One region of the Klebsiella sp. R445 genome, then DNA from elsewhere that is predicted to be linked to it. Evidence: predicted binding sites of a transcription regulator. Region 1 holds the regulator's gene; the other holds the start of a gene.
The links. The regulator CRP, encoded in region 1, controls carbon source genes, mostly activating them, when cyclic AMP is high. The targets are predictions, from matches to a motif close to ATGTGANNNNNNTCACAT.
Positions count from the first base shown of each region.

Region 2: a site for CRP is predicted at 1,485-1,502, ahead of drpB (cell division protein DrpB). Genes of this name have one in related genera too.

Region 1 covers NZ_CP180446.1:3,618,719-3,629,210, reverse strand. Annotated here, with positions in the region: gene ACMYSN_RS16885 (multidrug efflux RND transporter permease subunit) at 1-984, shown strand, start outside; gene ACMYSN_RS16880 (TetR/AcrR family transcriptional regulator) at 991-1,608, shown strand; gene ACMYSN_RS16875 (YheT family hydrolase) at 1,846-2,799, shown strand; gene ACMYSN_RS16870 (YheU family protein) at 2,802-3,020, shown strand; gene ACMYSN_RS16865 (phosphoribulokinase) at 3,057-3,926, shown strand; gene ACMYSN_RS16860 (OsmC family protein) at 3,995-4,399, opposite strand; gene crp (cAMP-activated global transcriptional regulator CRP) at 4,705-5,337, shown strand; gene ACMYSN_RS16850 (YccS/YhfK family putative transporter) at 5,390-7,468, shown strand; gene argD (bifunctional acetylornithine/succinyldiaminopimelate transaminase) at 7,458-8,678, opposite strand; gene pabA (aminodeoxychorismate synthase component II) at 8,880-9,443, opposite strand; gene ppiA (peptidylprolyl isomerase A) at 9,606-10,175, opposite strand; gene tsgA (MFS transporter) at 10,452-10,492, shown strand, end outside.
Region 2 covers NZ_CP180446.1:5,079,825-5,090,316, reverse strand. Annotated here, with positions in the region: gene ACMYSN_RS23920 (DNA cytosine methyltransferase) at 1-356, opposite strand, end outside; gene ACMYSN_RS23915 (HD domain-containing protein) at 413-1,108, opposite strand; gene drpB (cell division protein DrpB) at 1,151-1,432, opposite strand; gene ACMYSN_RS23905 (porin family protein) at 2,028-3,092, shown strand; tRNA gene ACMYSN_RS23900 (tRNA-Ser) at 3,478-3,567, opposite strand; gene mtfA (DgsA anti-repressor MtfA) at 3,655-4,455, shown strand; tRNA gene ACMYSN_RS23890 (tRNA-Asn) at 4,556-4,631, shown strand; gene ACMYSN_RS23885 (LysR family transcriptional regulator) at 5,014-5,925, opposite strand; gene ACMYSN_RS23880 (SDR family NAD(P)-dependent oxidoreductase) at 6,111-6,887, shown strand; gene ldtA (L,D-transpeptidase) at 7,272-8,213, opposite strand; gene cbl (HTH-type transcriptional regulator Cbl) at 8,319-9,269, opposite strand; gene nac (nitrogen assimilation transcriptional regulator NAC) at 9,376-10,293, opposite strand; gene ACMYSN_RS23860 (hypothetical protein) at 10,350-10,492, shown strand, end outside.

The DNA of each region.
Region 1 (10,492 bases):
GATGCAGTGAGGCTCAACAGCCTTGATGAAAAATCCCAGCTGCACATTGAGGTGGATCGTCTAAAGGCCGAATCTCAGGGGCTGGCGCAGGCTGACATCAACGAGACCATCGCCGCCGCCTGGGGGGGCGCTTACGTTAACGATTTTGTCGACCGCGGACGTATCAAACGTGTTTACATGCAAGGCGATGCCCCGTGGCGCTCCAGCCCCGAAAGTCTCGCCGCCTGGTTTGTACGCGGCAGTGAAGACAACATGGCCTCTTTCAACAGCTTCGCGTCGATGCAATGGACCACCGGGCCGCAGATGCTGCAGCGATTTAACGGCCTGTCGGCGGTCCAGTTCCAGGGAAGCGCCGCCAGCGGTATCAGCTCCGGTAGCGCAATGAATGAGATGACCTCATTAGTACAGGGCCTGGATGGCTTCGGTCTGCAATGGAGCGGTTTGTCGTACCAGGAACAGGCCTCATCGGGGCAGACGCTGTGGGTTTACCTTGCCTCCGCGATCTTTATTTTCCTCTGTCTTGCCGCGCTCTATGAGAGCTGGTCAATTCCGTTGGCCGTCATGTTGATCATTCCACCGGGCATATTGGGGGCCGTAAGCGCATCGACGCTGGCCGGTTTTGATAACGATATTTACTTTCAGGTCGGGATGCTGACCACCATGGGGCTGTCGGCTAAAAATGCCATCTTGATCGTTGAGTTCGCCCAGACGAGGCTGGCGGCAGGCCAAAAGCTGGTGGAAGCCACCCTTGAAGGCGCGCGCCTGCGTTTACGGCCGATCATAATGACGTCGCTGGCATTTGTTGCTGGCGCCATCCCTCTGGTACTCTCTAGCGGAGCTGGTGCGTCGAGCCGCACGGAAATCGGAACCGCGGTGATCGGCGGAATGCTTTCCGGGACACTCCTGACGCTGCTCCTGGTCCCGCTTTTTTTCATCCTGATCCAGCAGGGGATCCACTCCCTAAAAGGAAAACACAAAGGATAGCAATTGATGGCTAACCAACGTGGGCGTCCGATGACCGCACGCCCCCGCATTTTACATACCGCATGCGAACTTTTTTTAAAGCACGGGCTGGACGTCTCCCTCGACGCCATCGCTGCTGAAGCAGGAAGCTCCCGCCCCACGCTCTATAACCACTTCCCGGGTGGTAAAGATGCGCTGCTGCTGGAGAGCTTTTCCTATTTAAACGGGAAAATGCAGCCGCCGCTGCGTCAGCTGCTGCAGGATAAGCAGCACGACCTGCCAGCGCTGCTGCTCGGTTTTGCCCGTGTCGTGCAGGCGCATTTTTACAGCGAGGAAAATATCCGTTTTCAGCGCCTGCTGATCCAGGTGCTGGTGCAAAAGCCCGAGCTGTACGCGGCACTCGAACAACGGCCGGCGGGCCGGGTGTTGACCGTGCTGGTTGAGATACTCAGCACGCAAAATGCGCGCGGCACCCTGACCATGACGGAACCCGAGATTCAGGCCAGATTGTTCCTTGGGTCGGTGATGGGTTACCCGTTACCGGCGGCGCTGATCTCGCAGCAGGCCCTTGATCCCGCCCTGCTGGAGCCGCTAGCTAAGTCCGCCGTCACCACTTTCCTCAGCGCCTGGCATTACCACTCCTGAGCCGCCAGACAGACGCCTGCCGGGTGCGATAATTTCCGGCAGCGCGTACTCCAGTCATCACCCGGCCGCAATTTCGTGTAACCTATAGAGCTGGCCGTAAGACCACATATTGGATAACCGGCGCACCTCGTGCGCGGTATAGTGTTGTATTAGTTTATTAATTGCTCTGGTGCTATGGTTGAAATCACCCCCACAGAAATGACGCCCCCTGAAGACGATTCGCGCGAGTTTCATCCGATGCGCGGCGTGGGTAATCGTCATCTGCAAACCATGCTTCCGCGTCTGATCCGTCGCAAACTGGGCTTCACACCCTTCTGGCAACGCCTCGAGCTTCCGGACGGTGATTTTGTCGATCTGGCATGGAGCGAAGACCCCTCCCTGGCACGGCACAAACCGCGGCTGGTCGTTTTTCATGGCCTGGAAGGCAGCCTGCACAGCCCCTACGCCCACGGTCTGATTCATGCTGCCATGCAGCGCGGCTGGCTTGGCGTGGTGATGCATTTTCGCGGCTGTAGCGGTGAACCCAATCGTAATAACCGGATCTATCATTCTGGCGAAACCGAAGACGGCAGCTGGTTTCTGCACTGGCTGCAACGTGAATTTGGTACGGTCCCGACCGCCGCCGTTGGCTATTCACTGGGGGGGAACATGCTGGGCTGCCTGCTGGCAAAAGAAGGCGATAACGCCCCGCTGGACGCCGCGGTGATCGTCTCAGCCCCCTTCATGCTGGAAGCCTGCAGCTATCATATGGATAAAGGCTTTTCCCGGGTCTATCAGCGCTATCTGCTTAACCTGTTAAAGGCCAATGCGGCCCGTAAGCTGAAGGCCTACCCGGGTTCGCTACCGGTCGATTTACGCCAGCTCAAAGGGATGCGCCGCATCCGCGAGTTTGACGATATGATCACCGCGAAAATCCACGGCTTCGCCGGTGCGCTAGACTACTATCGCCAGTGCAGCGCGATGCCGCGATTAAGTGATATCACCACGCCGACGCTGATCATTCACGCGAAGGACGATCCTTTCATGGATCACCACTCTATCCCGCCGCAGGAACAGCTGCCGGCAAATGTGGAATATCAGCTGACCGAGCAAGGCGGGCACGTCGGGTTCGTTGGCGGCACGCTGCGTAAGCCGGAAATGTGGCTGGAACGACGCATTCCGGACTGGTTAACCCGTTGGTTGGGAGCATAAATATGATTATTCCCTGGCACGATCTGGATCCCGAAACGCTGGATAACCTGATCGAAAGCTTTGTATTGCGTGAAGGCACCGATTATGGTGAACATGAACGCTCGCTGGTGGATAAAGTCGCCGACGTCAAACAACAGTTAAAAAGCGGAGAAGCCGTGCTGGTGTGGTCTGAACTACACGAAACGGTCAACATTATGCCCCGCAAGCAGTTCCACGGCTAAGGCGGCACCACACCATCGTTTAATCTGGGAGTTGTTATGTCTGCCAAACATCCGGTGATTGCCGTCACGGGTTCCAGCGGCGCGGGAACCACGACCACCAGCCTCGCCTTTCGTAAAATTTTCGCACAGCTGAATCTACGTTCTGCGGAAGTCGAAGGCGACAGCTTCCATCGCTACACCCGCCCGGAAATGGACATGGCGATCCGCAAAGCGCGCGATCAGGGCAAGCACATCAGTTACTTCGGTCCGGAAGCCAACGACTTCGGCCTGCTGGAAAATACCTTCCTTGAATACGGGCGCAACGGCAGCGGCCAGTCGCGAAAATACCTGCATACCTATGACGAAGCGGTCCCGTGGAATCAGGTTCCAGGTACCTTCACGCCGTGGCAACCGCTCCCGGAACCGACCGACGTCCTGTTTTATGAAGGGCTGCACGGCGGCGTGGTCACCCCGCAGTACAACGTCGCGCAAAATGTCGACCTGCTGGTCGGGGTGGTGCCGATTGTCAATCTGGAATGGATCCAGAAACTTATCCGGGATACCAGCGAGCGCGGCCATTCCCGTGAAGCGGTAATGGATTCCGTGGTGCGTTCGATGGAGGACTACATCAACTTCATCACCCCGCAGTTTTCCCGTACCCATATCAACTTCCAGCGAGTCCCCACCGTCGATACCTCGAACCCGTTTGCGGCGAAAGGCATCCCTTCACTGGATGAAAGTTTTGTGGTGATCCACTTCCGTAATCTGCAGGATATCGATTTCCCGTGGCTGCTCGCGATGCTGCAGGGATCGTTTATCTCGCATATCAATACGCTGGTGGTTCCGGGGGGCAAAATGGGTCTGGCGATGGAGCTGATCATGACGCCGCTGGTAGAGCGCCTGATGGAAGGCAGAAAGATCGACTAGCCATAAAAAACCCCGGACGTATAACGACTGGGGTTGTTCTCTGCTACCTGGCACTATCCGGCCGTCAGTTAGCCTTCAATGACTTCATAGGTGTGGGTGATGTTGACTGCTTTTTGCAGCATCAGCGCCACCGAGCAATATTTCTCTGCCGACAGATCCACCGCACGCGATACCGCCGCATCCTTCAGCTCTTTGCCAGTCACAATGAAATGCATGTTGATATGGGTAAACAGGCGCGGCGCCTCTTCCCGGCGTTCAGAAGTCAGCTTCACCTCACAGTTGGTCACGTCGTGACGCCCTTTCTGCAAAATAGACACAACATCAATCGCGCTGCATCCGCCCGCCGCCATCAACACCATTTCCATCGGGCTTGGCGCTTTATCTCCGGAGTTGCCGTCCATCAGAATCTGGTGACCTGATGCGGACTCTCCGATGAAGGTTAACCCTTCAACCCATTTCACACGAGCTTGCATAAAATTTAACTCCGAGGTTGCAATTTTCCTGACAGATTACGCGCACATAACAATTCTCGCAACGGAAGGCGACCTACATCATGCTGAAGCAAGACACCAGGAGACATGCGGCAAAAGCTATGCTAAAACAGTCGGGATGCTACAGTATTACATTAATGTATTGCATGTATGCAGAGGAGTTCACATTACAGGCTGAAGAAAAATCACCAGCCATTTCCCAGGCATAGGGAAACAATACGATTGCATGCCCGGATGCCGTGTAGTGTCGGCACCCGGAGATAGCTTATAACAGAGGATAACCGCGCATGGTGCTTGGCAAACCGCAAACAGACCCTACCCTCGAATGGTTCTTGTCTCATTGCCATATTCATAAGTACCCATCGAAAAGCACGCTGATCCACCAGGGTGAAAAAGCAGAAACGTTGTACTACATCGTCAAAGGCTCTGTGGCTGTGCTCATCAAGGATGAAGAAGGTAAAGAGATGATCCTCTCTTACCTCAACCAGGGCGATTTCATCGGTGAATTAGGCTTGTTTGAAGAAGGCCAGGAGCGTAGCGCCTGGGTACGTGCAAAAACCGCATGTGAAGTGGCCGAAATCTCTTACAAAAAATTCCGTCAGTTGATCCAGGTTAACCCGGATATTCTGATGCGCTTGTCGTCGCAGATGGCTCGTCGTCTGCAGGTCACCTCCGAAAAAGTGGGTAACCTTGCCTTCCTCGACGTCACCGGTCGTATCGCTCAGACGCTGCTGAATCTGGCTAAACAGCCGGATGCCATGACCCACCCTGATGGTATGCAAATTAAAATTACCCGCCAGGAAATTGGTCAGATCGTCGGTTGTTCTCGTGAAACCGTCGGCCGTATTCTGAAGATGCTGGAAGATCAGAATCTGATCTCCGCACACGGTAAAACTATCGTCGTTTACGGTACGCGTTAAGTCGTTAAAACGGCGTGTTGCCCCCGCAATACGCCGTTTTTGTCTCCCCCTGATGTGGCGCAGGCTGATTTACCACCCGGAAGTCAACTATGCACTGCGGCAAACGCTGGTGTTGTGTTTGCCTGTCGCGGTCGGTCTTCTCCTCGGTCATCTGCAACAGGGTCTGCTGTTCTCCTTAGTGCCTGCCTGCTGTAACGTCGCCGGTCTGGACACCCCGCACAAACGCTTTTTCAAACGCCTGATCGTGGGTGGCTCGCTGTTTGCTGGCTGTAGCCTGGTGGTCCAGCTACTGCTGCAACAGGAGATCCCGCTGCCCCTGATCCTTAGCGGCCTGGCGCTGCTGCTTGGCGTGACGGCAGAGATTAGCTCGCTCCATGCCAGACTCCTCCCGGCCTCGCTGATTGCGGCCATCTTTACCCTGAGCCTTGCCGGGAACATGCCCATCTGGGAGCCGCTGTTGATCTACGCGCTCGGCACCTTGTGGTACGGATTGTTTAGCTGGTTCTGGTTCTGGCTCTGGCGTGAACAGCCGCTACGTGAATCCCTGAGCCTGCTCTACAGGGAGCTGGCTAACTACTGCGAAGCGAAATACAGCCTGCTGACTCAGCATATCGACCCGGCGACATCGCTCCCGCCGCTGCTCACTCGCCAGCAAAAGGTGGTGGACCTGATCACCCAGTGCTATCAGCAGATGCATATGCTGGCGGCGAACCAGCGCAACGATCACAAGCGCCTGCTGCGGGCGTTTCAGGTGGCGCTGGATCTACAGGAACATATCTCCGTCAGCCTGCATCAGCCTGAGGAAGTCCAGAAGCTGGTGGAGCGTAGCCACGCGGAGGCGGTGATCCGCTGGAACGCGCAAACCGTTGCCGCCCGTTTGCGGGTGCTGGCCGACGACATTCTGTACCATCGCTATCCGCAACGCTTTCATATGGATAAGCAGATTGGCGCGCTGGAGAAAATTGCCTGGCAGCACCCCGACAACCCGGTCGGGCAATTCTGTGCCTGGCACTTTAGCCGCATCGCCCGCGTGCTGCGTACCCAGCGCCCGCTGTATGCCCGCAACCTGATGGCAGATAAAGAACGCCGCCTGCCGCTGTTGCCTGCGCTAAAGCACTATCTCTCATGGAAATCGCCGGCGCTGCGCAATGCAGCGCGTATCTGCGTGATGCTCACTGCCGCCAGCCTGATGGGCAGCGCCCTGCACCTTCCCAAGCCTTACTGGATCTTAATGACGGTGCTTTTCGTCACCCAAAACGGCTACGGCGCGACGCGAGTGCGCATCGTCCATCGGGCGGCCGGCACCCTCGCAGGCCTCGCCATTGCCGGGCTGACGCTGCACTTTCACGTTCCCGATGGCTATACTCTGACCGCGCTGCTGATCATTACGCTGCTGAGCTACCTGATTATTCGCAAGCACTACGGCTGGGCGATGGTCGGCTTTACCGTGACGGCGGTATATACCCTGCAGCTGCTGACACTTAACGGCGAGCAGTACATTGTCGCCAGGCTTATCGATACGCTTATCGGCTGCCTGATCGCCTTTGGCGGAATGGTCTGGCTGTGGCCACAGTGGCAGAGCGGGCTGCTACGTAAAAACGCCCACGACGCGCTGGAGGCCGATCAGGAGGCCCTCCGGCTGATCCTCAGCGACGATCACCAGGCTCCGGCGCTGGCCTATCGCCGCATGCGCGTCAATCAGGCACATAACTCGCTGTTTAACTCATTGAACCAGGCCATGCAGGAGCCAGGGTTTAACTCGCATTATCTGGAAGATATGAAGCTGTGGGTTACCCACAGCCAGTTTATTGTTGAGCACATCAACGCGATGACCACCCTGGCCCGCGAGCACAACATGCTGACGCCGGAGCTGGCCCGGCGCTATCTGGAATCCTGCGAGATTGCGCTTCAGCGCTGTCAGCAGCGGCTGGACACTGACGGTCCCGGCAGCGCTGACGACGTGAATATTATGGAGTCTCAGGACGTCGAAGTGAGTCGCGGCCCGCTAAGTACCATGGAGCAGCACCTGCAGCGGATCCTCGACCATCTGAACACCATGCACACCATCTCGTCGGTGGCATGGCGTCAGCGCCCACATCATGGCATCTGGCTGAGCGCGACTAAGCGCTAAGCACCTTCTGTACCGCCTGGGCAAAGCGCGCCATTCCTTCGGCAATATCCTGCTCATCGATCACCAGCGACGGCACAAAGCGCATGACGTCCGGCCCGGCATTGAGCACCATGACGCCTGCATCCGCCGCGGCATACAGGAAATCGCGCGCCCGGCCTTGATGCTGTGGTTTGAGCTCCGCACCAATCAGCAGCCCCATGCCGCGGATATCGCTAAACAGGTCAAAGCGAGCGTCAATCTCCTGCAGATGTTGCACAAACAGCGCCCGCTTCGCGTTCACCCCTTCCAGCACATCAGGCGTATTGATCAGGTCAAATGCCGCCCCGGCAACCGCGCAGGCCAGCGGGTTACCGCCGTAGGTTGAACCGTGGGAGCCGGCGTGGAAGGCGCTGGCGATTTCGTTAGTGGTCAGCACGGCGCTGATCGGGAAACCGCCGCCTAGCGCTTTGGCACTGGTGAGGATGTCCGGCGTCACACCATAATGCATGTACGCAAACAGCGAACCGGTACGCCCCATCCCGCACTGCACTTCATCAAACACCAGCAGCGCCTGATGCTCATCGCACAGTTCGCGCAGCCCTTTCAGGAACTCTGGCGTCGCCGCCATCACGCCACCTTCGCCCTGAATCGGCTCAACCACGATTGCGCAGGTGTGATCGTCCATCACCGCTTTAACCGCGTGCAGGTCGTTAAACGGCACGTGGATAATGTCGGCGGGTTTCGGGCCGAAACCATCAGAATACTTTGGCTGCCCGCCCACGGACACGGTAAACAGCGAGCGGCCGTGGAAGGCGTTATGGAAGGCGATGATTTTGGTCTTATACGGACTGTGGCGGGTAATGGTGTAGTGACGCGCCAGCTTGAAGGCCGTTTCGTTGGCTTCCGTACCGGAGTTCATAAATACCACGCGCTCGGCAAAGGTGGCGTCCACCAGCTTGCGACCAAGACGCAGCGCCGGTTCGTTGGTAAAGACATTGCTGGTGTGCCACAGGGTTTCACCCTGCTGCTGCAGCGCCGCCACCAGCGCCGGATGACAATGACCTAACGCCGTCACCGCAATCCCACCGGCAAAATCAATGTACTCTTTACCCTGCTGATCCCATACGCGGCTACCTTTACCCTTTACCGGGATGAATTCCGCAGGTGCATAAATCGGCAGAATAACTTCATCGAATGTGGCGCGGGTAATTACCGGTTGCTCAGTTGCCATGTCATGCCATCCTTCTTCGTTACGCAATCATTATTGTGATAATCTAATCACAAAATATGCATAAAAAATCAATCAATGGCAACTGTATAGCCAAAATAATTCGGGTTGTGAGGTGCAGCGACTAAGCGCTGGTCAGAAGGGTGAGCCTCACCATCAATGAGGCTCATACATCCAGGCAACTTGAAGGATGAAAGGTATAAATCATCGATTGAGGAAATTTGCCAGCAACTGATGCCCCTGCTCGCTGAGAATACTCTCCGGGTGGAACTGTACCCCTTCGAGATCCCACTCGCGATGGCGAATCCCCATAATTTCACCACTCTCGCTACGCGCCGTTACGTCAAAGCAGTCGGGAAGCGTTGCAGGATCAATCAGTAAAGAGTGATAGCGGGTGACCACCAGCGGATCATTCAGCCCCAGGAAAACCCCGGTGCCGTTATGGCGGATGGGGGAGGTTTTGCCGTGCATGACGGTGGCAGCGCGTACGATAGTGGCCCCAAAGGCCTGCGCAATCGCCTGATGACCCAGGCAAACCCCCAGCAGCGGAACCCGGCCGGCGTAATGTGCGATAACCGCCAGCGAGATGCCGGACTCATTCGGCGTGCAGGGTCCGGGAGAGATAACAATTTTCTCTGGCGCCAGCGCCGCAATCTCCTCAAGCGTCAACTCATCGTTGCGCCTGACCAGCACCTCTGCCCCCAGCTCGCAAAAATACTGGTACAGGTTCCAGGTGAAAGAATCATAGTTATCGATAAGCAGGATCATGGTGGCTCCGGAAAAAACAAAACCGGGCTATTCTACTCAGATTATGGTGCTGCGCTTATCACTTTGCGAAACATCCGTGCAGAAGGGTCGGAATCGCCCTTTCCGCTGATACAGTACGGGCGATAAGGCGCGGGCGATAATTACCCGCGCGGGAAGAAAAACTTATGGCAGGACTTTCGCGGAGAGGATGACGACCGGTTTAGACGGAACATTCTGGTACGGCCCGACGTTGTGGGTCTGCACCTGAGAAATCTTATCGGCCACGTCCATGCCTTTCACCACTTTACCGAAGACCGCGTAGCCAAAATCACGCTGTCCGTGGTCGAGAAAAGCATTGTCAGCGATATTAATGAAGAACTGGCTGGTCGCGCTGTCCTGGTCGGCAGTACGCGCCATCGCGATGGTGCCGCGGGTGTTGCGCAGGCCGTTATCGGCTTCGTTTTTAATCGGCGGATTCGGCTGCTTTTGCTGCATCTGTTCGTTAAAGCCACCGCCCTGCACCATGAAGCCCGGGATTACGCGGTGGAAGGTGGTGTTGTTGTAGAAACCGCTGTTCACGTATTTCAGGAAGTTATCCACGGAAATCGGTGCTTTCTGGCTATTTAACTCCAGCTCAATATTTCCCGCGGAGGTCGTCAGCAATACATGAGGATCGCCCTTCGCAGCCATAGCCGGAGAGAAAGCTGAAATGGCGACAACGGCAACCACCGCCGCCAGAGTTGATTTGAACATGGGAATTCCTTAACGGAGCAGAATAAAAAGCGAGTGCTTTGATTCTAAAGAGCCTTTGCATCCTGGGCCAGCGTTTTACCTAATTTTACGTAGCTGAAATAGTTGTTACGACACACGCATTAACCAGCAGAACATTCAAAACCGATCAACATCACACTAATCAATGCAAAAAAGAGTGCATTACATAATAAACGTTTGCTTACATCACGCGAATGAATAAAATCTGTTCGCCATCGCGCAGTCAATGCGTTTTACATTTCTATTCACAGGCCAGTCATGACTAACAGCAACCGTATCAAGCTCACATGGATCAGCTT
Region 2 (10,492 bases), 1.5 Mb from region 1:
CTGGTGAAAACACACTGCCCGCGAATGGACTCAAAGCCGCTACGGATGCCGCCAATCCCGGCAAAGAGATCGACGAAACGAAAGGCATAATCAGGATGGTGAGCCGGCGGCGACGGTAGCATCGTCGACAGACGTGCGTACTCTTTCGCGGTTATCCGACCGGCCGCTCGCTCAACCGTCGCAACGCGTTTTAAGATTGCCGGGCTCCAGTGCCTGTCGCCGACGGCCAGCAGATGCGCCACCAGCGTTTTGACATCATAGACAGCCATCAGTCGGCGTAACAGCGCCTGCGCGGCCTCCCCGGAATGTTCAAGAGGCACGGCGAGGCTCTCTTCCTTAGATAAATTTTGCGGCATAACCTCAACCAACCCGGACATTTTTGCAGAGATTACCACAAATAGCGCGGCCAGTTTCAGGCCAGTGGGTCAAAGCGTCTTAAAACCGCTTCATCCGCCGACAGCGGGTCACCCTGAAGCTCGGCACTGAGTTTAGCCATAAACTGCACGAGAAAACGCGCGTTGTGTCGCGCCATCTCTTTCCCTTTCTCTGTTTGCATGGTTTCAGGCAGACGCAGCAGCTTGCACTGAAAATGGTCCAGAGCATATTTTTTGTCATTCAGTTCACGTCTGTCCGCGAAGGGATCGTCGGCATCAAACAAGATGTTATTTAATGCGCCGGAAACGGCGAAGACGCGGGCCAGACCTATGGCGCCTAAGGCCTCCAGCCGGTCAGCATCCTGGACAATTTTGGCCTCTTCGCTACGCGTAGGAATAGCGGCACTGAAACTGTGCGCTTCAATGGCATGGTACACGGCAGCGTAGCGTTCCTTCGGAAAGTCAGGGAACGACGTCTGGAGGATCTCCAGCGTTTTTTCTGCCGCCATCACCGAAGAACGGCTACGTTCGGGGTGGTTTTTTGCCAGACTGATAATGTCATGGAAATAACAGGCGGTCAGAATAACAAGATGGTCAACCTGGCGTGCTTCGGCCAGTCGTTGCGCGGTTCCCCAGACACGTCGGAAGTGCGAAATATCGTGGGCGGAGTCGCCCTGCGAATGGTGCCCGGTTAGCCAGTTTTCAAATCGTTGCTGCCAGTCAAGCAATGCCATGCGTCATCCTCAGAAAAAAGGTCTGCGCTGAGCATAGCAACTTTATTCACGATATTCATAGGTCCTGGCGCCAGGTCGGGTATACCAGGCGATAGCTCCCAGGACGGCCCCTACGAGGCTGAGCACGAGGAATCCCAGCAGAGCACCGATCCACTTACCGGTGGTTGATCCCAGGTCACCATCGATCGCCGTGCCGGGTGAACTTTGAATCCTGCCAACAACCCACCAGTAACGCAGCATTGCCCAGATAAAGTAACCGCAAAAGGCATAAAAAACCCACAGTGCAAGCTTCCCACCGGGGCCCCGTTTCGCTTTCCCTTCCATTACCCGTTCTCCTTTTACTGAATGTGAAGACGAAACATCAGCGCACGCCAAAAGGTGATGTGCATCACATTATACTGTGAAAAAGGTGATGCAACAGCATCTTCTGCGGCCAGAAAGCGCCTTTTCCCGATAGCCGCCTGGCAATACGACAGGTTGTCTATGAGGACAAGCGGATCGCGTGGCCACGCATGCTGCGCCTGGAAATATCAACAGCGAATCGAAAACGTTATTTCCACGCTACGTTCAACCCCAAAAATAAAATAGCTCACACATGTATTTACCCCCATTCAACAACAAATAATTGAGATAAATAAAACACAAGAAAACCATAAGGGCAGGAAATTTAATTCACCATAACACCAGGGCCAGCAAAACGCATAACCCACTATTATATAAAACAATAAACAGCAAAAATACATCAAACAAAACTCATAAAATAAAAACATAATGATTCAAAATGAAATATTTTGTAATATTTAATATAAATTACTTACATTTTAAATTTAAATAATACTGAACCTTGTCGATAGTATTAAATTGCTTTTTGCATGACAAAACGCCATTCATGTTAATGATAATATAAAGGGAATTCATAATGAAAAGAAAAGCACTGGCAATACTGGTACCCGCTTTATTGATCGCTGGCAGCGTTAACGCAGCGGAAATTTATAATAAAAACGGTAATAAACTGGATTTTTACGGAAAAATGGTAGGTGAGCGCATTATCACCAATTCCGATGATAATGATAGCAATAATAATTCTGAAGATACTTCTTACGCGCGTTTCGGTGTGAAGGGTGAAACTCAGATCAACAACCTACTGACCGGCTATGGCCAGTTTGAATACAACCTCAAAGCCAATAAACAAGAAGGCGAACAGGAAAGCGCTACACGTCTGGCCTTCGCGGGTCTGAAATACGCCGACTTTGGTTCATTTGATTATGGTCGCAACTATGGCCTGATTTACGATGCCTTAGGCTATACCGATATGTTCGTTGAATGGGGAGGTGATGGCCTGGTTCATACCGACAACTTTATGACCGGCCGTACCGTCGGTGTCGCGACCTATCGTAACAGCGACTTTTTCGGCCAGGTTGATGGCCTGAATTTCGGTTTACAGTATCAGGGCAAAAATAACAGCACCTCAAAGTCTAACGGTGACGGCTATAGCCTGTCTGCTGACTACAGCATCAACGGGTTTGGTTTTGCTGCCGCATACGGTAACTCAGACCGTACCCACGAGCAGGTAAGGGATCATAAAGGCGAATCGGCAGAAATCTGGAGCGTCGCGGCGAAATATGATGCCAATAACCTCTATACCGCAGTGATGTATGCTGAATCCCATAATATGACCCCGATGGCAAATGGCATCGTCGCCAATGAAGCGCAGGGTATTGAAGCCGTTGTTCAGTATCAGTTCGATTTCGGTCTGCGTCCTTCCCTTGGTTACGTTTATACCAAAGGCAAAGGTCTTGGAAGCCATAACGACATCAATGCGGACATGAAGAACTATGCTGAGGTGGGTGCCTGGTACTACTTCAATAAAAACTTCAACGTCTACACCGCTTATAAATTCAACTTCCTTGATGACAGAGACCACGACTACACTGGCGCGGCCACTGACGATCAGTTTGCTGTAGGTATCGTCTATCAGTTCTGATGCAGTGATAACCCCTGCTTTAAGCCCGCGAATCCGCGGGCTTTTTCGTTGTGCAGTTTCTCCCCTTTCGCCACCTCATAAGCGCCTTTGGCTCAAGACTCCCGTTCGACCACAAGATGTTTCAGAAGAGACCTACGGCGAAATCGTCGCCAATGACACATTTTTAAATGAATGCGACACGGATGGGATCACACGACTAAGTTCACAGAATGAAGGAGATACTGGCAAACCGCTACCTTGGGCGATAGCGAAGTGATAACTTATACAGGCGTGAGATATGCCGTTCCTGTCCAGTAAGCGCCAATATTCATTGACATACAGAATGGTATGCAGGACAAAAGCGTGGAGTTAAATGATTTTTAAATCAGGAAGGTAAAGAAAGAAGTGGCGGAGAGAGGGGGATTTGAACCCCCGGTAGAGTTGCCCCTACTCTAGTTTTCGAGACTAGTCCGTTCAGCCGCTCCGGCATCTCTCCGCTGAGGTGGCTATAATGCCAGGTTCTTTGGCATTTTAATAGTTCCAGTCTCTTTAAATCCGTTCAAGTGACGACTTTGCGAGCAATATGATGTTTAAATGGCCCTGGAAAGTAGATGAAGAGTCCGGCAACGCAAAAATACCATGGGAACAAGCGCTTGCCATTCCTGTTTTAGCCAATCTTTCCGCGCAAGAGCAGCGGGAACTGGTGCAGCTGGCAGCACGTTTTCTGCAACAAAAACGCCTGGTCCCCCTGCAAGGTCTTGAGCTTGAGCCTCTCCACACCGCCCGTATCGCAATGCTGTTCTGCCTGCCGATACTTCAGTTAGGTATTGAGTGGCTGGATGGTTTCCACGAGGTGCTGATCTACCCTGCTCCATTCGTTGTTGATGATGAATGGGAAGACGACATTGGTCTGGTCCATAACCAGCGGGTCGTTCAGTCCGGGCAGAGCTGGCAACAAGGGCCGATTATTCTCAACTGGCTCGATATTCAGGATTCTTTCGACGCTTCCGGGTTTAATCTGATCGTGCATGAAGTCGCGCACAAACTGGATACACGCAATGGCGATCGCGCCAGCGGGGTACCGTTGATCCCTCTGCGCGACGTTGCCGGGTGGGAGCATGACCTCCACGCGGCGATGAATAACATTCAGGATGAGATCGATCTGGTAGGAGAAAGCGCCGCCAGTATTGACGCCTATGCAGCAACGGACCCGGCCGAATGCTTTGCCGTGCTGTCAGAATATTTCTTTAGCGCACCGGAACTGTTTGCTCCGCGCTTCCCAGCGCTGTGGCAGCGTTTTTGCCATTTCTATCGTCAGGATCCGTTGCAACGATTACGTGAAAATGGCCTGTTGGATGGCGAAGATAGCCAGGTTGTGCACTAAAACAACGGTTTGTCTTAAATTTAGCCATTTGAATCAGTGGGTTAATTTTAGTGTTGACACAAAAATGCGGGGCCAGTAGTATGCGCCTCGTTCACACGATTCCTCTGTAGTTCAGTCGGTAGAACGGCGGACTGTTAATCCGTATGTCACTGGTTCGAGTCCAGTCAGAGGAGCCATATTTAGAAAAGCCCGCTTAAGGAAACTTAAGCGGGCTTTTTGTTGTTCTACGTTTTCTGCCTGGGCTTCAGGCAGGCAACTTTACCTGGCACGCCCAAACGTTATGCAACCTGATAGATACGCACATCCGCTGCCGCGTTGAGGTAAGGTTTCAGAGCCGAAGCCGCCCCTGTGCTCTCCACAATGTACGCATTATGTTGAGGTACCGGCGTTTGAACAAATGAGATAACCTTGATAAACAGGAAAGAAAAACTATCTGGTATAGTGGGTAGTGAAGTTTCAACCCGTAAAGAAAGTGATGACGTGACGGCCCACGATGGCGGTGACACGCGGGCGGCGGCAGTACGTCATGTCAACTGAGAAGATGGGGAACTGCAACGATCACTGCTCTGGTTTCACATCGCGGATCAACCAGTCGTGGAGGGTTTTCACTTCAGGTCTCATCTGCGAATGTTCAGACATCACCAGATAATAGGACCAGGTGAGCGGCCAGCAAACATCGCTAAACAGCACGCGCAACTGATGGTTATCGATCGCCTGCTGCACCAGGGCCCGCCGGACCAGCGCTACCCCTCGCCCACTCAGAGCAGACAGTATAACAGCGGAGGTCGAGTTAATATGCAGGCCGCTCATGCTGGCTGGCGGCGCACCGACCTTTGCCAGCACGGTGTCCCAGGAGGGAAAATGGGCCCCCGGATGTGGCGTATCATCATGGTTCAGCTTTTGCTCTGACAACCATGCCGGCGTACCTTCTTTGATATCAGGCAACAGCAGCGGACTGCAGACCATCACCGTATCTTCATCCATGAGCCACGTTTTACTTAACCCAGTCCAGTCTCCAGGGCCACAGCGAATGCCCATATCGGCTTCTCCATGCACCACATCCATGAGTTTCTCGGTGACATCGAGCCGGATATCAATGTTCTCATGCTGCTCCGAAAAGCGATTCAGGCGCTCCATCAGCCAGTTCATCATCAGTACCTGGGAAGCGGTAAGCACGATAACTGAACGAGATCTTCTTCCTCTCAGTTTATTCAGACCGCGTTCAAGACTGTCCAGTCCCTCGCTAATATCCTTTAAGGCCTCCTGCGCTTCACTGACTAATGTCAGCCTCTCTTTGCCGCTACGCACCCGATGAAGCAGCGGATAACCCACCCACTCCTCCAGCGATCTGACGAGTTGCCCGACCGCGGCAGGCGTGACGCCCAGCTCTTCTGCTGCCCCGGTAAAACTGCCGTGACGTGCCGTTGCCTCGAAGGCGTGTAGCCATTTAAGCCGGTTGAGCGATCGCATGATGGTTATCCATAAAGAGATTTCGTTTATTCTGGCACAGAACCAGCAACGTGAAATAGATTTTCTATCTCGCCATTAAATATCTTCTGATTCGCCAGCCGAATACGAAAGTGTGAATATGCCGCCACAGAAAGGTGAGCCATCGGCCACCTTCACATCACAGAACAACCAGTACAGAGGTTATGATGACAGTATCATTTGCAGGTAAAAAATTGTTAGTGGTCGGCGGCACCAGCGGCATGGGCTTTGAAACGGCAAAATACGTTCTGAAAAACGGCGGCAGCGCGGTGCTGGTGGGCAACCGTCAGGATAAAGCAGAAGAAGCGCGCCAGGTATTATCTGCCCATGGTCAGGTGGACATCATTGTTGCCGACCTGATGACCGCGCAAGGCATGCAGCATGTCTGCGATATCATCAACGCCGAGCACCAGGATATCAGCCTGCTGGTGAACGCCGCGGGTGTCTTCTTCCCGAAACCATTTACCGAACACGAGACGGCTGACTATGATATGTACATGAATATCAACCGCGCCACGTTCTTCATCACCCGTGACGTGGTGCGCAATATGGTCGCGTCTGGGATCAAAGGAGCGATTGTTAATATCGGCTCAATGTGGGCCCATCAGGCGATCGGCGCCACCCCGTCCTCTGCTTATTCGATGGCAAAAGCCGGTCTGCATGCGCTGACCAAAAACCTGGCTATCGAGCTGGGTGCACAAGGTATCCGCGTCAATGCCGTCGCCCCTGCGGTGGTTCACACGCCGATTTACGAAGGTTTTATCCCGAAAAATGAGGTTAAAGAGGTCATGAACAGCTTTGACAGCTTCCATCCGATCGGCCGCGTTGGCTCGCCGGTCGACATTGCCGAAACCGTGGCGTTCCTGCTGTCCGACAATACCGGCTGGGTCACAGGCGCCATCTGGGATATTGACGGCGGCGTTATGGCCGGTCGCCATGCCTGATTGACGACATGGTTATTGTCCGGCTACGTGTTTGCCTTTTCTCTCGCCTATGTGTCGTTACACGCAGCGACCGGCGCGCTGCTACTACTTGGCACTGTCCAGTTGGTCATGACCGGTTGGGGAATGTGACATGGCGAGAAAATCACCCGCTGGAAAGTCATCGGTATCCTTGCCGCCCTGTCAGGCATAGGTATTTTACTCCTGCCTGGCCGCGCTTGGCGGCGTTCTGTTTATGAATGAGGCTCTGGACCTCCAGATAGTCATTTCAACATTGATTATTTTATCGGGGATTGGCTTAGTCATCTGGTCGGACAAAATATAACAGGCCGCGCCATGCCCCGGCTTCCAGCATGACGCGGTGTTGACAAGTTGCATTACCGACTGTCAGCTACCGAACTGATTGACCGTTCCCGGCCCGCTGATATTGACAGGCATACCCGAGCGTCGCTCAAGCGCCTGGGTGGCAAGGCTGGCATTAACGCCTTCTCCTTTGACAAATGACTGGATCCCCGTGGTCATCGGCAGCGGGACTTTGCGGTCTGATTCATATTCTGCGCGGTTGCGTGAGAGTGGTTCATGGACTTCAACCCAGCGGCTGCCGTCCGGTTCGAGGGTGTATTTCACCGGCCGATCGATAATCTGGACGCGGGTTCCCACCGGTACGTTGTCGAACAGATATTTGATATCGTCGTTGCGCAGGCGAATGCATCCCTGGCTGACACGCAAGCCGATTCCGAAGTTGGCATTGGTGCCATGAATGGCATACAGCCTTCCGATATAAATAGCATACAGCCCCATCGGGTTATCGGGTCCGGCAGGAACAAACGCCGGTAAGGTTTCGCCCCGGCTGGCGTATTCACGGCGGGTATTGGCGGTTGGTGTCCAGGTCGGTGCTTCCTGCTTGCGCTCTACCGTGGTAACCCAGTTACGCGGCGTTTCACGCCCCGCCTGGCCGATGCCAATCGGTAACACCTCAACCGTAGCGCCCTCAGGCGGGTAGTAATAGAGGCGCATTTCGGCAACGTTAACCACAATACCCTCGCGCACCGTATCCGGTAAGATCAGCTGCTGCGGCACCACCAGGGTCGTACCTGATTTTGGTAAATAGACATCGACACCGGGGTTGGCCTCCAGCATATTGCTGAGCCCTTGCCCATATTGCGCGGCAAAGGCTTCCAGTGGCTGGGTATTTTGGTCCGGTACGGTAATCGTCAGCGGCATGCCTACCAGACGGCTTCCTTCCGGCGGTAACGGATAACTCACGGCCAGGACACTCTGGCTTGAGAGGAACACTAAAAGAGAGCAAAACCAATTCACACGCCGCATCATTTCCCTTTCCTCAATAGCGACAACTGTGCGTGAATTATAGCTTTTATATGCCCTCCGCGTGGATGGATATGCTGCCTATTATTTGCATCGGTGATGAATTAATCATATCTGGTAATCAATCGCCGCCTCTTCCGGCTCCATCGCCTGACGCTTAATTTCATCCAGCGACAAGCCGGCGTTGCACAGCTCGATAAAGCGCCAGACATAATTGCGCTGTAGCTGACCGCGTTTTAAGCCTAACCAGACGGTATTGGCATCAAACAGGTGCCGGGTTTCAAGGCGGGTCAAGGTGTCCGATTCCCGGGCATCCCCGGATTGCTCCGCCACCAGCCCGACGCCCAGCCCCAGCTCGACGTAGGTTTTAATGACGTCGGAGTCCTGGGCGCTAAGCACGATATCCGGCATCAACCCTTTACGGTTGAAAGCTTCATCGATGCGTGAACGCCCGGTGATACCCTGCCGGTAGGTAATCAGCGGCCAGCGGGAAATGGCCTCCAGCGTTAAGGGCGAGACCTGAATCAGCGGGTGTTCTTTGGGGACCAGCAGGCTGTGGTGCCAGCGGAACCACGGAAAAGCCACCAGCGTGGGATCGTTACTTAAACGCTCACTGGCAATGCCGATATCGGCACCGCCGTTATGCAACAGCGCTTCGATTTCCTGAGGTGTCCCCTGGATAAGCTCCAGTCGGACATCGGAAAACAGTTCGCGGAAAGCTTTAATGACCGGAGGCAGGCTGTAGCGCGCCTGAGTATGGGTGGTGGCAATGGTTAAGACACCGGAAGCGTCATTGGTAAACAGGTCGGCGAGCCGACGGACGTTACCGGCTTCATTGAGGATACGCTCCGCAATAGTTAATAAGGCTTTACCCGGCTCGGTCATTCCCAACAGACGCTTACCGCGCCGGATGAAAATCTCAATCCCGAGCTCTTCTTCCAGCTCGCGAATATGGCGGCTGACGCCCGACTGCGAGGTATATAACATATTTGCGACTTCCGTCAGGTTGTAATCCTGACGGGCCGCCTCACGAATGATTTTAAGCTGCTGGAAATTCACCCTTTCCTCCGGGCTATCAGACATAACGTATACGCTATTGTTAAAGTCTGTTGCCCTTGCTAACAAATAATAAAAACCAGCAACTTATTCCATTCCGGTATATAGATTAACTCACCAGCAGTAATTCACGGTTCTCCAGCGAAGGTCGGCTGACCAGAGAGAGTAAGATTTCTTTTACCGCCTGCGCCTGCGGCGACAGGCTTCCCTTAGCGGACATGTTCAGTGACAGAGACAGGCTCATCGACGGAGTGCTGATCCGCGCCATCCAGCCATTTGCCGCCTGACATAATGAGCGAGCGGCGGATTCTGGCAGAACGGTGACGCCCATCCCGCTGGCAATCGCCGCCGTTAAGGTGGTGATGGATTCAATTTCACCAATGATCTTCGCCGACAGTCGGCGCAAGGTAAATGCTTCAGTCACGCGCGCGCGCACCGCGCTGTAATCACGCGGCAGGAACAGATTCATCTCTGCCACTGCGGTCAGATCGACGCTTTGCCCAGGGCAATCGCGGGTTCCGACCAGGTAGAGATCTTCTTTCAGCAAAGGCTGGCTGATGATCCCAGCGACCGGTGAACGCTCATACAGCACCGCCATATCCAGCTGCCCGCCGAGCAATTTATCGTTGAGGATGGTGCCGCTGCTCTCCTGCAGATAGACCATCACTTCAGGGAGTTCATTACGCACCGTCTGCAGCAGAGGCATGGTAATGGCAGAAGCCGCAGTACCCGGCGCCAGGCCAATAGAAACCTGCCCGCTCAGAGTATGGCCAACGTTGTTGACCGCCAGTTGGGCCTGCTCACACTGGCGCAGGATGGTCCGGGCATGGGTATAAAGAATCTTCCCGGCTTCGGTCGGCGTCACGCCGCGTTTTGTGCGAATCAGCAGTTGCTGGTCCAGTTCGCCTTCCAGGGTCGCCACTTGCTGGCTCAACGCCGGTTGTGCGATATGCAAGACTTCAGCGGCCTGGGTCAGGCTACCGATATCGACGATTTTTACAAAATACTTCAGTCGTCTTAAGTTCATTTTGCCTCCTGTAAGGAAAGCCAGTACCAACGCTGGCAATTTAGATACAGAAGGTTTTGCAATTTGCTTGCCAGTTTTTTCAAAACGATGCAAAGGCCGCCATTCGCGGCGTAATAAGGGATTCTGATAGCAACGGACGATTTATTTGCCCGGTAAGCAGTTTAGGCTATGCCCCATTAGGGGTATATGTGCACTACCG